3 regions of the Priestia sp. JSM ZJ58 genome follow, and region 2 is predicted to be linked to each of the others. Evidence: riboswitches for the same ligand, from Rfam matches in the RefSeq annotation. Region 2 holds a riboswitch; each other region holds the start of a gene.
What was found. Region 2 has a riboswitch for cobalamin ahead of nikA (nickel ABC transporter substrate-binding protein). Riboswitches for the same ligand answer to the same signal wherever they lie in the genome.
Positions count from the first base shown of each region.

Region 1: another riboswitch for cobalamin. It lies ahead of metE (5-methyltetrahydropteroyltriglutamate--homocysteine S-methyltransferase); the one in region 2 lies ahead of nikA (nickel ABC transporter substrate-binding protein).
Region 3: another riboswitch for cobalamin. It lies ahead of ACH6EI_RS11265 ((2Fe-2S) ferredoxin domain-containing protein); the one in region 2 lies ahead of nikA (nickel ABC transporter substrate-binding protein).

Region 1 is NZ_JBISEM010000001.1:1,307,613-1,312,725, forward strand. It holds gene ACH6EI_RS06750 (hypothetical protein) at 54-302, shown strand; gene ACH6EI_RS06755 (metallophosphoesterase family protein) at 449-1,324, shown strand; gene ACH6EI_RS06760 (hypothetical protein) at 1,482-1,652, shown strand; gene ACH6EI_RS06765 (hypothetical protein) at 1,911-2,162, shown strand; SAM riboswitch class I at 2,243-2,353, shown strand; cobalamin riboswitch at 2,433-2,621, shown strand; gene metE (5-methyltetrahydropteroyltriglutamate--homocysteine S-methyltransferase) at 2,772-5,066, shown strand.
Region 2 is NZ_JBISEM010000005.1:101,103-106,215, forward strand. It holds gene ACH6EI_RS25375 (GNAT family N-acetyltransferase) at 81-608, opposite strand; gene nikA (nickel ABC transporter substrate-binding protein) at 678-2,219, opposite strand; cobalamin riboswitch at 2,363-2,553, opposite strand; gene ftsZ (cell division protein FtsZ) at 2,556-3,560, opposite strand; gene ACH6EI_RS25390 (tautomerase family protein) at 3,920-4,309, opposite strand; gene ACH6EI_RS25395 (hypothetical protein) at 4,477-4,635, opposite strand; gene ACH6EI_RS25400 (TRM11 family SAM-dependent methyltransferase) at 4,896-5,113, shown strand, end outside.
Region 3 is NZ_JBISEM010000001.1:2,115,746-2,120,858, forward strand. It holds gene ACH6EI_RS11250 (cation:dicarboxylate symporter family transporter) at 1-570, shown strand, start outside; gene ACH6EI_RS11255 (M42 family metallopeptidase) at 678-1,715, shown strand; gene ACH6EI_RS11260 (hypothetical protein) at 2,068-2,226, shown strand; cobalamin riboswitch at 2,373-2,551, shown strand; cobalamin riboswitch at 2,670-2,849, shown strand; gene ACH6EI_RS11265 ((2Fe-2S) ferredoxin domain-containing protein) at 2,951-3,331, shown strand; gene cobJ (precorrin-3B C(17)-methyltransferase) at 3,345-4,967, shown strand; gene ACH6EI_RS11275 (sirohydrochlorin chelatase) at 4,985-5,113, shown strand, end outside.

The DNA of each region.
Region 1 (5,113 bases), on a different contig from region 2:
GGTTCGTTTTTTATGGTGAACGCAGGTTTCAGCTGTTTCATTTCTTCTAGCAGTTGATTGGAGAGCAAGGCGAAGACTCCCGCGGGAAAAGCGGAACAGATGAGACCCCGCAGGCGCACAAGCGACGAGGAGGCTCATCGGCCGCCCGCGGAAAGCGAAGCCTTGCACGGAAATCAACTGCGGGGCAACAAGCGGTTCAGCTCATGTCGGCCTTTGTTCGTCTTTGGATTATGCTCCAGCTCTTATTAATAGATACTGAGATTCTAGCTTTTATGTTGTCTTATCCGTGCTTAACAAAATGAAAGAATAGATAAGCTATGGAAACTCATTTAAATGTGCGTTCTGCTTACAAGAAGATAGTGACCTTCATCAGCAAATTTCCATATAAATAAGTAAGCTTGTTTACTTTTAACCAATTTTATTTAGTAATAGGAGGATTAACTAGTTGATGAATTTGACGCTTCATGAACGTTCTGAAAAGTTATTAAAGCAAAGAATTAAACAATTAAATCCGAGAGATCCATTCAACTTTGTTTTTATGGGCGACAGCAGAGGTGACGGACCAAACGATAATTGTTACACGATGAGCGGTGAATTTGAGCTTGTGTTAAAAAAGGCGGTGGAATTGAATCCGCTGTTTATTATTCATGGGGGAGACACCGTGTATACAGGAGAAAAGAGGTATTTGGAGCACTTTGTTAAAGTTGTCGAAAAAATAGCACCAAACATTCCCGTGTTTGTATGCGTAGGGAATCACGATGAATTAAACCTTGAAGAAAGCAACCTCGAAAACTTCAGAGCCACTATCGGAAAAGTGCACTGGGTCATTGATATTCCTGTCTTTAACTTCCGGTGCATCGCATTAAATAATATCATCAGCCCCAAGAATAAAATATATGGATTTACAGATAGAGAGCTGAATTATTTAGAGCAGCAGCTAGAGGATGCTCCTCGTAATACCGTTGTAGCCATGCATGCGCAGCCAAATATTGGCCGGTGGTCAGACCTGGGAGGTTTTCCTGTAACGACTCCTCAAAGTCAAGAATTTTTTGATTTAATTCAAGAACATCGCGTGAAAAAAGTGTTAGTCAGCCACGTGCATGCGTATGACGAGCAGTTTATTAGAAAAAACAGAAACGGGTCGTTTACGCTTGGAAGAGGTACTGATTTTGTATTATCAGGAGGCGCGGGTGCTCCCCTTGATTTTGAACCGCCTTTAATTTTAAATAATTATAATTTTACGGAGTTTTTTGTTAGCCGGTACGACATTTTAGGACCTCTTCTTTGGAAGGATTTTGGACGACCTCGAAGAAGTTGTTTGTAAAAACAAGAAAGTAGAAAGCTAGGTTCAAAAAAAAGAGGCTGGGACAAAAGGGTTTTAGGCGAAATGAAAAATGAACCACTAATCAAGCATCTTGATTAGTGGTTCATTTTTTTATTAGGGTAAACGTAGATTTCATGTGTATAGGTCTTTCTAGCAGGTGATTGGAGGACAAGACGAAGACTCCTGCGGGAAAAGCGGAACACGTGAGACCCCACAGGAGCGTATGCGACGAGGAGGCTCAGCGACCGCCCGCGGAAAGCGAAGTCTTGTACGGAAATCAACTGCGGTGTCACAAGCGATTCAGCTCATGTATCCCATTTGCCTTTAGATTGGATTCACTTGGTTATGTCTCAACCTCTTTTGGAAAACCGTACGAAACCTTGTAGCAGAAGGCTCAGTCAAACGTTATAATAGATAATGAATGATGATATATTCTCTATATTTGTCATATATTTGTATTACATATGTAATTGAAGAAAAACATTCACTTGATATACTGTTTAATGACTTAACTTTATCTTAACATTCACAGTGAAATGCGTGTTTATAGAGGCTTAAAACATACACAGCAAATGGAGGAGCTATCATGGCAAACGAAAAGATGCAAGAAGGACTCAATCGTTTTATTAAGGAAGATTTAAATGACCTTTTAGGTAGACTGTTCCCCCTAATGGACCGAGAATGTGCGGAAGAAAAGAGAATGCTTATCGAAACGGCGGTAGAGTACATCTATTCTTCAGGGTATCATCAAGGAGCAAAAGACTTGATCGAAACACATCGAAAAGATGATTACAAATTATTAAGGCAAAAATTAGCGTCAACGCCTCCTGAAAACTAATTTTTTTGAAATTTCTTTTGACAACATAAATGTAAGGTGTTAAGATGACTCTACATTCAAAATATTATAAACAATTAAAACTCTTATTGAGAGAGGCGGAGGGACTGGCCCTGTGAAGCCCGGCAACCATTTAACAATCTTGTTAAAAAGGTGCTACATCCTGCAAAGCGTACAGCTTTGAAAAATAAGAGAGGATTTCATAGATACTATGCCTCTCTATTCATGATAGAGAGGCTTTTTATTTTATGTGAATATGTTTTGAATGAACAATTTCATAGAAATGCATCAGGTGCTGTGTAACGAATGTACGCAGCTTAAAAGGGAAGACCGGTGAAAAGCCGGCGCGGTCCCGCCACTGTAATGGGGAGCAACTTATTAACCACTGTTTCATGTTGAAATGGGAAGGGATAGGAAGCGATGAACCTAAGTCAGGAGACCTGCCTGTTGTATGCACTTAAGCTCTACGGGATATAGAGAGGAGTGAGGAATACGTGTTGAGAAAAACAGGCTATCTCAACTTTAGTTAAGTATGCGTATCATCTCTCTTTTCATTTCGAAAAGGGAGATTTTTTAGTTTAGCGATAAAAAAATATATAGGGAGTGGAAAAAATGAGCAGTGTAAAAAGTTCAAATGTAGGTTATCCAAGAATTGGTGAAAAACGAGAATGGAAAAAAGCGCTTGAGCAGTTTTGGGCAGGAAAGATAGAGAAAGATATCTTTCTTCAGGAAATTGAAGCTCTTCGTCTTGGGCATCTGAAAAAACAGCGTGACGCAGGAATTGAATTAATTCCAGTCGGCGATTTTAGCTTATACGATCACGTGTTAGATACAGCCGCTATGTTTGGTTTGGTGCCAAAGCGCTTTGAATATAACGGAGGCCCGGTATCCCTTGAAACGTATTTTGACATCGCCCGAGGAACAAAAGGTGCGGTAGCCTCTACGATGACAAAATGGTTTAACACAAATTATCACTATATCGTACCAGAGCTTGACGAATGTACGCCTGCCCTTGTAGAAAATCGTCCGCTTCAATTTTACAAAGAAGCAAAACAAAAGCTGAATATCAAAGGCAAACCCGTTATTTTAGGTCCAGTAACATTTGTGAAGCTGTCAAAAGGATATAAAAAAAGTGAGTTTAAAAAAGTAGTTGAACAGTTTGTTCCTCTTTATGCAACAATCTTAGCGGAGCTGGAGGCAGAAGGGGTCGAGTGGGTACAAATAGATGAGCCGATTTTAGCTACAACGCTATCAAAAGAAGACCTGGCACTGTATAAAGAAGTCTATGAAGCTTTGAAAAAAGCGGCACCGAATGTAAAAGTCATTTTGCAGACGTACTTTGACAGCGTAGATTACTATAAAGAAGTAGTTGCTCTTCCTGTTCACGGAATTGGATTGGATTTTGTACATGACCGAGGCGAAAATCTCACGGCGCTTAATAAATATGGTTTTCCAACTGATAAAGTGCTGGCAGCAGGAGTGATTGACGGACGAAACATTTGGCGTGAAAACTTGGACGAACAGCTTTTAACAATCAGTGAAATTGAAGAAGCTGTATCAAAAGACCGTTTGATTCTGCAGCCTTCATCAAGTTTATTACATGTTCCTGTCACGGTGAAAAGCGAAAAAACCATTGAGCCAATTCTAAAAAACGCGCTGTCTTTTGCAGATGAAAAGCTGAAGGAAATCACGCTTTTAACAAAAGCGGTGCAGCAAGGAAAAGAAGCAATTGAAAAAGAAATAAGTGTAAGCAAACAAGCGATTCAAGCATTAAATGGATCATCTTTTCGAAACCATCAAGACGTTCAAAAAGAGCTGAAGCAGCTGCACAGCTATAAAGCGGAGCGCCAAGCGCCGTTTGACGTACGTCAACGCGTTCAGCAAGAAGCATTTCAACTGCCGCTTCTTCCAACGACAACAATTGGAAGCTTTCCGCAAACAAAAGAAGTGCGAAAAGAGCGTCTGAAGTGGCGTAAAGGAGAGTTAAGCGATGAAGCATATGAAGCGTACATTAACGCTGAAATCAAAAAATGGATTGAAATTCAAGAAAACATCGGCTTAGATGTCCTTGTGCACGGAGAGTTTGAGCGCACGGACATGGTTGAATACTTCGGTGAAAAATTAGGAGGTTTTCAGTTTACGAAGTTTGGCTGGGTGCAATCATACGGTTCTCGCTGCGTGAAGCCGCCGCTTATTTACGGAGATGTCTCGTACGAGCAGGCGATGACAATCAAAGAAACGGTCTACGCACAGTCTCTAACCAATAAGCCTGTTAAAGGAATGCTGACGGGGCCAATTACAATTTTAAACTGGTCGTTTGTACGTGATGATATCTCACGCTACGACGTGGCCAATCAAATTGCGCTTGCTCTTAGAAAAGAAGTGGAAGCACTTGAAAGTCAGGGCATCTCAATGATTCAAGTAGATGAACCGGCGCTGCGTGAAGGACTGCCGTTAAAACGAGAAAACTGGGAAAGCTACTTGAACGCGGCGGTGTATGCGTTCAAACTAGCCACGGTATCGGTGCAAAACGAGACGCAAATTCACACGCATATGTGCTATTCAGAGTTCGAAGAGATTATTGATGCGATCAAAGCGCTTGATGCCGACGTGATTTCCATTGAAACGTCCAAAAGCCACGGTGAATTAATTTATGCGTTTGAAAAACATACGTATAACCAGGGAATTGGACTTGGCGTATATGATATCCACAGTCCGCGCGTACCGAAGCTTGAAGAGCTGACACGAAACATTGACCGAGCTCTGAAGGTGCTTGACCCTGCACTGTTTTGGATTAATCCCGACTGCGGCCTTAAAACAAGAGGAATCAGCGAGACGGTTGAAGCTGTAAAAGTGATGGTTGAGTCTGCAAAACAAACAAGACAAAATTTATTACAAAACGTTTAATAACAAGAAAGTAAAGACCAAGCACTGTAAACGCTACACTGCTTGGT
Region 2 (5,113 bases):
CTACAGGCTATAAATGTAAGTTACGTTCATTATAGCATGAGCCCATATACAGATTCCATGGTAATTACTGTATGATCTCGTTACGTTACGACTCGTTGTATTTTTCTGTCCATGTGCAGCGTATTCCATGGTTCATCCTGTTCAGCTAGCCTTTTGATAAAGCCTTGTGAAGCCCAAAAAGGAATAGCGCCAGGTAAAAAAGGATGAGTATGCAGATACAGCGTGTCATAAAAATGACTTTGGGCAAATTGTTCAACTGCTTTTAACAGCTGCTGTCCAATGCCTAGACGCCGGTACGCTGGATCGACATAGCATTTTACAATCTCAGCTGCAGTTCTATGTTCATATCGCTCTTTTAATGCATGAAACCGTCCATCGTAAGCGTATAAACCAATGGTTCCAATTACTTGTTGATTTTCCGTAACAGCTGCAAAAAAAGCAGCGTCTTTCGCTTGAACGTAATGTTCATTAAAATGAAGCAAATCCACAGGAAGCCGATTTTTTTCCAGCATAGGAAATAGCTCATTCCGCATATTCATGACAAACTGAATCACTTCAGCATCCTTTTCTTTTACTTCTTTAATTTGATACATTTGTACTTCATGCACGTTTACTGTCACATCCTTTTAGCGATCATTGTATACTTTTTCTTTTCTCTGCTTATGCTGCAATGTTAACTACGGCGTTACGTCTAAATGCTGAGTCAGCATATAATACTCGCTTGGATTTGTTGTCCAGTTTTTCACTTTTTGATTATAAGCAACAACAATGTTTGGATGTACAATCGATGACGTCAGCATTTTTCTATTAATCAAAGCGGTTGCTTGTTTGGCTAACTGATCTCGTTTTGCGTCATCTACTGTTGAATTTAACTGTTCTATCATTTTTGTTAGCGTATCATCATTAATCCGGCTGGCATTTAAACCACCGCCGGGCAAATAGTTCGTACTTAAATAATAGCTGGCATCTCCTCTAGGTGCTGTGATAAGGCTGTACAATGCTAAATCCCAATCATCTTTTGCCATTACATATTCATCGCTATCTTCAACTAGGTGAATCTTAATAGTAATTCCTAACTCTTTGGCATTAGACTGTATAAGCTGAGCAATTAAAGGCAGTTCTGGCAAAGAACTATATGTGACAAGAGAGAGCGATAGTGGCTTTCCATTTTTGATTGCTTTGTCATTTTTGATTTGATAGCCTGCTTTCTCTAAATATTTTTTAGCAGATGTCATACCTCTTTGCTCATTAGCAGTACTATCAGCAAAAGGAAATTGGGGTAAAAATGGACCTCGAGCCGCTGCCGCTTGATTGTTCATGATGCTGCTAACAATTTCTTTTCGGTTCAATAAGGTATCGATAGCTTTTCTTACATTTTCGTCTTTTAATGCGTCATTAGTTTGATTGTAAAGCAATAAATGGGTGCGCACACTAGGTACTCCACTTACTTTAAAAGACGGATCTGTTTGTAAAGTGCCCAAGCTTTCTAAAGGCGGGCGATAAATAATATCGGCTGTTCCAGATTGAAGAGCAGCAACTCGCGCATTAGCATCTTCGTTAAATCCAAAGATCGCACTTTTCAATTTCACTTTTCCACCCCAATAATTTTCATATCTTTCTAATTTTACTTGATTTCCTTGATCAAAAGACAAGACGCGAAATGGACCCGTACCAATGGGCTTCTTAGCTATATTAGAAGCATTAACATCTATAATAGCTGTATTTGGATGCACTAATTCAGAAGGAAATTTAGGCATTGGTTCTTTTAATGTAATTGTCAGCGCATGACTGTTCGCTTTCATTTCTTTAATATTTAAAGCGTTTTTCATCGCATAACTTTGGTCTATCGTTCTTTGAAGAGAAGACTTAACGGCATTTGCATCCAGCGCTTTTCCGTTTTGAAACGTGATGTTCTTTCTTATCATAAATGTCCATGTAAGGCCGTTATCTTTCGTTTCCCACTTTTCAGCAAGCCAAGGCTTTATTTTTAAATCGTCGTTGATTTTAACAAGCGTCTCCCCTACTCCCCCACGAACTGCTGTATAATTATCGTCCGTATGAGGATCAAGCGTTGCAGATGTAAAATTAAATAAAAACGTCACACTTTTATCCGTTTTCTTTCTTTCTTTTATACTTACGCTCTCTTCATTAGGAGCGCAAGCAGTGAGGCAAAGTAACATGAGAAATATCATAGATACAAGTTTTTTATTATTTATCATTCATTTTTCCACCTTCTATTTTAATACACAAAAAAAGCACTTCTAAAAAGAAGTGCTTGCCTTCACAACAAATTCAGATAAACGTATCCCTTGTTTATCGTATTTTTGATTCTGCCAAAACACCTCCCTATCCTCGTAGGTTATTGTGTGCTGCGATTTATGGCAGGTCTCCTGGCTTCAAGTCACTGCCTTATACCGCCTTCCCGTCTCTAAATAGACAGTGGCTTTTTGACATAAGGCTCCTTGTTACAGTGGCGGGACCGCTCCGGATTTTCACCGGATTCCCTTTTAAGGCAATTGAAAAACAATTGCCACCATAAAAGCTGGTTATTTAATTTAGTAGCGTGCTCTTGAAACTCTAGAAGTGGAAGCTGATGGTGAAATATCTTTATCATCAAATCCAGTGGCAATAACGGTTACCATCATTTCGTCCTTTAAATCTTCATTAATCACAGATCCAAAAATCATATTTAAGTCCTGATCAGAAGCGGACGTGACAATATCTGCTGCTTCCTGTACTTCGTAAAGACTCAGGCTGCTGCCGCTCGTAATGTTCAGCAGCACGCCTCTTGCTCCATCAATCGATGCATCTAGCAGCGGACTAGAAATCGCTTTTTTCGCTGCTTCAATTGCTCGATCTGATCCCGAAGCTCGTCCGATACCCATAAGCGCAAATCCTTGATTAGACATAATTGTTTTTACATCAGCAAAGTCAAGGTTAATCAGCCCTGGAACAGCGATTAAATCTGAAATACCTTGAATACCTTGGCGAAGAACATTATCTGCTTCACGGAATGCTTCAAGCATAGGTGTCTTTTTATCAACGATTTCAAGCAAACGGTCGTTTGGAATGACAATAAGGGTATCTACCGATTCATTCATCGCAGTAATACCGCCTACTGCTTGCTTGGTACGTTTATTTCCTTCAAACTTGAAAGGACGAGTAACTACTCCAATTGTTAAAGCATTTAGTTCACGGGCAATTTGGGCAATAACCGGAGCTGCTCCAGTACCAGTGCCTCCCCCCATGCCAGCTGTTACGAATACCATATCTGCGCCTTGCAGTACTTCTTGAATTTGCTCTCTGCTTTCTTCTGCAGCTTCTCTTCCTACTTCTGGATTAGCTCCTGCACCTAATCCTCGCGTTAATGCCGCACCAATCTGCATTTTCACATCTGCTTTAGATAAATTAAGCGCCTGAGCATCCGTATTAACGGCGATAAATTCTACCCCTTGTACACCATGTTCAATCATACGGTTAACGGTGTTATTTCCTCCACCGCCGACTCCAATTACTTTAATTCGCACTAATGGCGATACATCTCCATCAAATCCAAACATTCTAAGTTCCTCCTCAATGATCAAAATTACTTTCTCTTATTATCCGAAAAAACACGTGAAGAACCTTTTACTCCTATGTTTAACGCGTAACTGTTCTTTTGTTTTACAGATTTTATACATTTCTCTTTTAACCTTTAAATCTTTACATCTTTATGTAAAATTATTGTTGTTCCGAAGTTAGTACGCCGAACTCTTTTTTGGTTTTCCCACTCAAAACGGTATATAAGCTTATTGTATCATTCATTTGACAGATGTCTGTATTTAATTTTGAGTAAGATGTGACTAAGAGAATAATATTTTTATAGACAAAATGAGAAAAAGCCCTTAGAAATAAGGGCTTCTCTAGATAATAAACCATTTTATAATTTCCCAGTTAAGAATTGAGCTTCTCCCATACCAAAGCTCCAGTCAGCATTACCGTTTTCAACAATTGAAATCATAATGTCGCTTGGCTGAATTCCGCAGCTTTCTCCCAGCTCTTTTACAATTAATTTGTAAAGAGCTTGTTTTTGCTCTTCTGTTCGCTGTTTGCTCGTCACACTTATAATAACCAAATCCTTGCTTCTCTCAAAGCCAAGACCTGTATCTTCAATAATCATTTCATGAGCAGGATGCTGATGTACAATTTGATAACGATCGCGTTCTGGGACGCCAAAGGCTTCTAGCATCGCTCGATGAGTAGCGTCTAGTAATGTTTTTAACTCTTTTTCGTCTCTTCCTTCTATTACATCAAATCTAAGTAATGGCATACTAAGTAACCTCCAGCTTTTTGTCTAATGTATTATTGCTTTATCATATCACAACTATCATTTGTAAAAAAAAGATACGCTATTCACAATGTGCTCTCTAGTGAAAGAGACCTCAAACTCTTCAATAAAAGCTGAACCTAATAAAAAGAAATGAGCAGCATAACGGCTCATTTCATTAGTACAAAAATATTTATAATAAGAGCTAAAATACATGCAGATACAATGGCAATGAGTACGTTCATCACAAGGTTTTGCGAGGATGTTTTAGCTTGTTTTTTCATATCAGCCCGACTCATCTGTTGCTTTTCATGATCACTTTTAGACATCACGTAGCCTCTCCTATTCATCAAAATGTCAGCAGTGTATAAATGATTTTTGAGAAACCTTGATCCAGTTCTTTTGTATAAACAGCAGCACATGCAGGTTATCATCAGTTATTTTAGCATGTTTTGTCAAATAAGTGGACTATGTAGCGCTTCAATTTAGTATTCACAGCCAAATATATTTAAATTCGTTGCTTTTCTCTTCTTTTCTCGCTATTGTTTGAGAAGAAGGATAATTAGATACGATAAAGGATGATACGATATTGAATAACCATACGCAGCTGCCTCAGTATATCTACACATACGCATGCAGCGAAGAGGAACTCTCACTATGTCAATTAGAGAGACGCTCTCTTTTTGAAATTGAAACTGAGAAACCTATCATAAAAAGCGCCGTTAAACTTGATCCAAGCAGAAGCCCTTTTATCAAAGAGCGATTAGATATTATGTATGAATCAGATGACCTTGCAGATATTTGCAA
Region 3 (5,113 bases), on a different contig from region 2:
GTGCTTGTGGTTCTTGGAATTATTGCTAAAATGGCTGGAACAAGCATGTTTACGCTCATAAAAGTGTTAAAAGACGAGCTGCTTCTTGCTTTTACAACAGCAAGTTCAGAAGCCGTTTTACCATCTCTTATCAAAAAGATGGAAGACTTCGGTTGTTCTAAATCGGTTACATCGTTTGTTATTCCAACAGGCTACACGTTTAATTTAGATGGTTCAACCATTTATCAGGCGCTGGCATCGCTGTTTATTGCTCAAATGTACGGCATTGACCTTTCCATTATGGATCAAATTCAGCTCCTTCTTGTGCTAATGTTAACCTCAAAAGGGATGGCTGGTGTACCAGGGGCATCGTTTGTAGTTGTACTTGCTACGCTTGAATCTATGGGCTTCCCTCTTGAAGGCATGGCATTTATTGCAGGAATTGACCGCATTCTTGATATGATGCGTACCACAGTTAACGTAGTAGGAAATGCTTTAGCTGCAATTGTAATGTCCAAGTCTGAAGGCGAGTTTGATAAGCAAAAATCATTAAATTACACAAATGAATTAAAGAAATCAAACATAGCTTAAAACAAAAAAGCCGGGCAGCTGCCTGGCTTTTTTGTTTGGAGCTGCCTGTTATCTTTTTTGAAACATATGGTAAAATAAAAGAAATGAGAGACAAAGGAAGTGTCATAATGACGGAAACTGTTCAGTTAATTAAAAAGCTTGTTTCGATTCCCAGTCCTTCTGGAAATACAGAAAAGGTGATTTCATTTGTCGAAGACTATGTAAAAGAGCTAAATATTCAAACGTATCGCAATCGAAAAGGAGGCTTAGTCGCTACTATTCCCGGTAAAGATACGGATCATCACCGCATGCTGACGGCTCATGTCGATACATTAGGTGCTATGGTAAAAGAAATCAAACCGAGTGGACGTCTGAAAATCGACTTGATTGGAGGGTTCCGCTACAATTCCATTGAAGGAGAATATTGTGAAATCGAAACGTCAGCAGGAGAAGTATTTACAGGGACCATCCTTATGCATCAAACATCTGTTCATGTGTATAAAGATGCAGGTAAAGCTGAGCGAAATCAAGATAATATAGAAATTCGATTGGATGAAAAAGTACATAGCGCAGAAGATGTTCGCAGTCTTGGAATTGAAGTCGGCGACTTTGTTTCGTTTGATCCTCGTGTAGAAATAACAAAAAGCGGTTTTATTAAATCTCGTCATCTCGATGATAAAGCAAGCGTAGCTTTATTGCTTCAGCTCATGAAAACAATTCAAGAAGAGCAGATCGAACTGCCATACACTACGCACTTTCTTATTTCAAATAATGAAGAAATTGGATACGGAGGAAATTCTAATATTACGCCTCAAACGGTAGAATACTTAGCGGTTGATATGGGTGCCATGGGAGATGGACAATCTACTGATGAATACACCGTGTCTATTTGTGTAAAAGATTCAAGCGGCCCATATCATTACGGTTTGAGAAAGCATTTGGTGGAGCTAGCTAAGCAGCATGATATTCAGTACAAATTAGATATTTATCCGTTTTACGGATCAGATGCTTCTGCTGCTATTCGTGCCGGGCATGACATCGTACACGGCTTAATTGGTCCAGGAATTGATTCTTCTCATGCGTTTGAGAGAACGCATCAAGATTCATTAAACCATACGTACAAGCTTCTTTACCACTATGTGCAATCGAACATGGTTCTGCTTTAAGAAAGGAATATTTAATTAGTGTATTTTTATGCAAAACAAAGAGCAGGACGGGACTGTGATGTCTGTACTTTCCTTTCCTAAAAAAGAAGCCGGCTGTCCGGCTTCTTTTTTTAATAAATACTATATATTTTTTTACTGGTGAAGCAACAGTTGGTAAAAAAAGCACCTTTTTTAAAGAGGTATAATACGGCTTAAACCTTTTGTACATTTTGTTCATTTACAGAAGTTAAAATGTTTTTAAATTTTTAAAAGTTTCTTGTGACAAGTTTTGTAGAATGGGTTTTCAAAAGGATATGGTTTCGTCATAATGTGGATATAGCGATCACTACAATAATCGGAGGCGAATCTTTTCATGTGGGTACTGACGGTATATGCTGGAAAAGAAATGAAAATGTTTGAATTTGAAACTGAAACGCAGGCGAGAGAAGCTTTTGCAAAAACAAATGGCTGTAAAGTTCTTTCAGAAGTCGTGTATTATAATGATCCTCATTTAACATTAGTAGCTATATAATGAAAAAACAAGAGCTGACTTTATGCTCTTGTTTTTTCATAGCTTCTTGTATCTTACGAAAAGAATAGAGTTGAAATAAAAAAAAATGTACGCTATGATATGGTAGTTACTTCTATTATTCTGATAGTTTAAAAGGTTCATATATATCAAACAGCAACAGTAAAGATGCCAAGAAGGCTTAATAGGGAAACTGGTGAAAGACCAGTACTGCCCCCGCAACTGTAAGTGTGGACGAACGAGTATAACCACTGTGGAAAAATCACGGGAAGGTTCTCAAGTAGAATGATACACAAGTCAGGAGACCTGTCTTTATTGTGAAGTTTCTATTTCTCCGGGGAGCGGGAAGGGAAACGTTGGCTTAAAGTGGCATTCGTGTACACTTTTATTCTGACGTTTTACCCGCTCGCATATTAGCGAAGCGGGTTTTTCTCGTAGCACAAAACTACATATCGTGCAAAAAAGGTGCGCAATGTTCACATTGCGTTAAATGGGAAGTCTGGTGTGAAGCCAGCGCGGTACCCGCCACTGTGAAGAGGAGCTGATTGCATATGCCACTGTATTCGGGAAGGCGCAATCAAGTGATGAATCGAAGTCAGGAAACCAGCCTTTTTCTAATGCGAAGCTTACCCTACGGGATATAGGTGGAAGTGCAAAAACTTAGTTTGAATTTTTCTGCGCCTCTATCATTGATAGAGGCGTTTTTTTAGTAAAGGAGCGAATAAGTGTGACGACGTGGAACTTAAATGGAACAAAACATCACGTATTGATTTGTAATGGAAGCAGCTGTATGAGAAAAGGTGGAGAAGAAGCCACGCAAGCTATTCGAAATAAAGTGACTGAACTGAATCTAGATGAAGCGGTTCACACAACCCGTACGCGCTGTAACGGAAGATGCAAAGATGCTCCTGTAGCTATCGTGTACCCTTCAGGAGATTGGTACAAGCAGGTCACTGAAAACGTAGCTCATCGAATTGTTGAAGAACATTTAGCAGGAGGCTGCAGTATAAAGGAATCACTTATTTATGAATATGATCAAAACGGTTTTGTTTCTCCGGAAAAGAGTGACTCCATAGAAGGAATTGACAAAGTAAAAAGTAACGCATAAAGGAGGAGCTAGCATGAAAGGTAAACTGTTAGTTATTGGATTCGGCCCAGGAAGCTTTGAACATATTACACAGCGAGCAAGAGAAGCCATTCAAGAAAGTGATATGATCATTGGTTATAAAACCTATGTGGAATTAATTCAAGGACTATTAACGAATCAGCAAATTATTAGTACAGGAATGACCGAAGAAGTAAGCCGTGCACAAGAAGCCGTAAAGCAAGCTGAAGCGGGAAAAACCGTGGCGGTCATTTCAAGCGGAGATGCAGGAGTATACGGAATGGCCGGCCTTGTGTATGAAGTGTTGATTGAAAAAGGATGGAAAAAAGAAACGGGCGTAGAGCTGGAAGTGATTCCTGGCATTTCGGCTATTAATTCATGCGCATCCCTCCTTGGGGCGCCCGTGATGCATGATGCCTGTACGATTAGTTTAAGTGACCACCTTACGCCTTGGGAGTTAATCGAAAAACGAATCGAAGCAGCTGCACAAGCAGATTTTGTAGTAGCTTTTTATAATCCGAAAAGCGGAAGACGCACAAGACAAATTGTGGAAGCGCAAAGGATTTTATTAAAATACCGTTCCCCCGATACGCCTGTTGGTCTTGTGAAAAGCGCTTATCGTGACCGTGAAGAAGTGGTAATGACCAATTTAAAAGACATGTTAAATCATGAAATAGGCATGCTGACTACCGTTGTTGTCGGAAATTCATCTACGTTCTTTTACGATGACTTAATGATTACACCGCGCGGGTATCAGCGTAAATATACCCTCAACCAAACAGAGCAGCCGCTAAGACCGCATCAGCGACTTCGAAAAGAAGCAGAACCATGGGCTCTTGATCAAGAGGAGACTGTAAAGCAAACGGCTTCAGCTATTGAAGATGTTCAGAACACAAAAGAAGAAAAAGCAGCTTCACGAGCTCTGGCAGAAGAAGCGCTTCAAGCAATTTTAGGTGAAACTACTTCACCGGTCGTACACCAGCCAATTGAGTCTATTTTTGAAGTGGCAGTTAGTCCAGGGCTTGCAAATAAGAAGTTTACGCCCGTTCAAATGACAACACTAGCAGAAGTTGTTGGTGAAAAAGGTACGATGGAGTATACGCCTGACCATCAAATCAAACTGCAAATTCCAACGGCTCAGCCAGATGTGATTATTAAAAAGCTCCAATCAGCTTCCTTTTTACTATCTCCAGTCGGAGACGTGTTTACAATTAAAGCGTGTGATTTTTGTGATGGAGAAAAAAGTGACGCCATCCCGCATACGGAACAATTACAAAAGCGTCTCGGTGGAATGGACATGCCAAAAGAGCTGAAGCTTGGTATTAATGGATGCGGTATGGCCTGTTACGGTGCTGTTCAAGAAGATATCGGCATTGTCTACAGAAAAGGTGCGTTTGACTTATTTTTAGGGGCTAAAACGGTTGGACGAAACGCCCATTCAGGTCAAATTGTGGCGGAAGGCATAGCGCCCGATGACATTGTTGAAATAGTGGAGAACATTGTCCATGAATATAAAGAAAAAGGTCATCCAAATGAGCGGTTTCATAAATTCTTTAAGCGTGTGAAGAATGTTTATGGATTCGACTATCAAGATATAACACCAAAAATAAAAGTAGAACCAGCTCCGTGTGGAGATTAAAAATGGGAGGGCATTATATGAAATCAGTTTTATTTGTCGGTCATGGAAGTAGAGATCCTGAAGGGAACGATCAAATTCGCGAGTTTATCTCGACTATGAAGCATGATTGGGACCCATCTATTTTAGTAGAAACGTGTTTTCTAGAG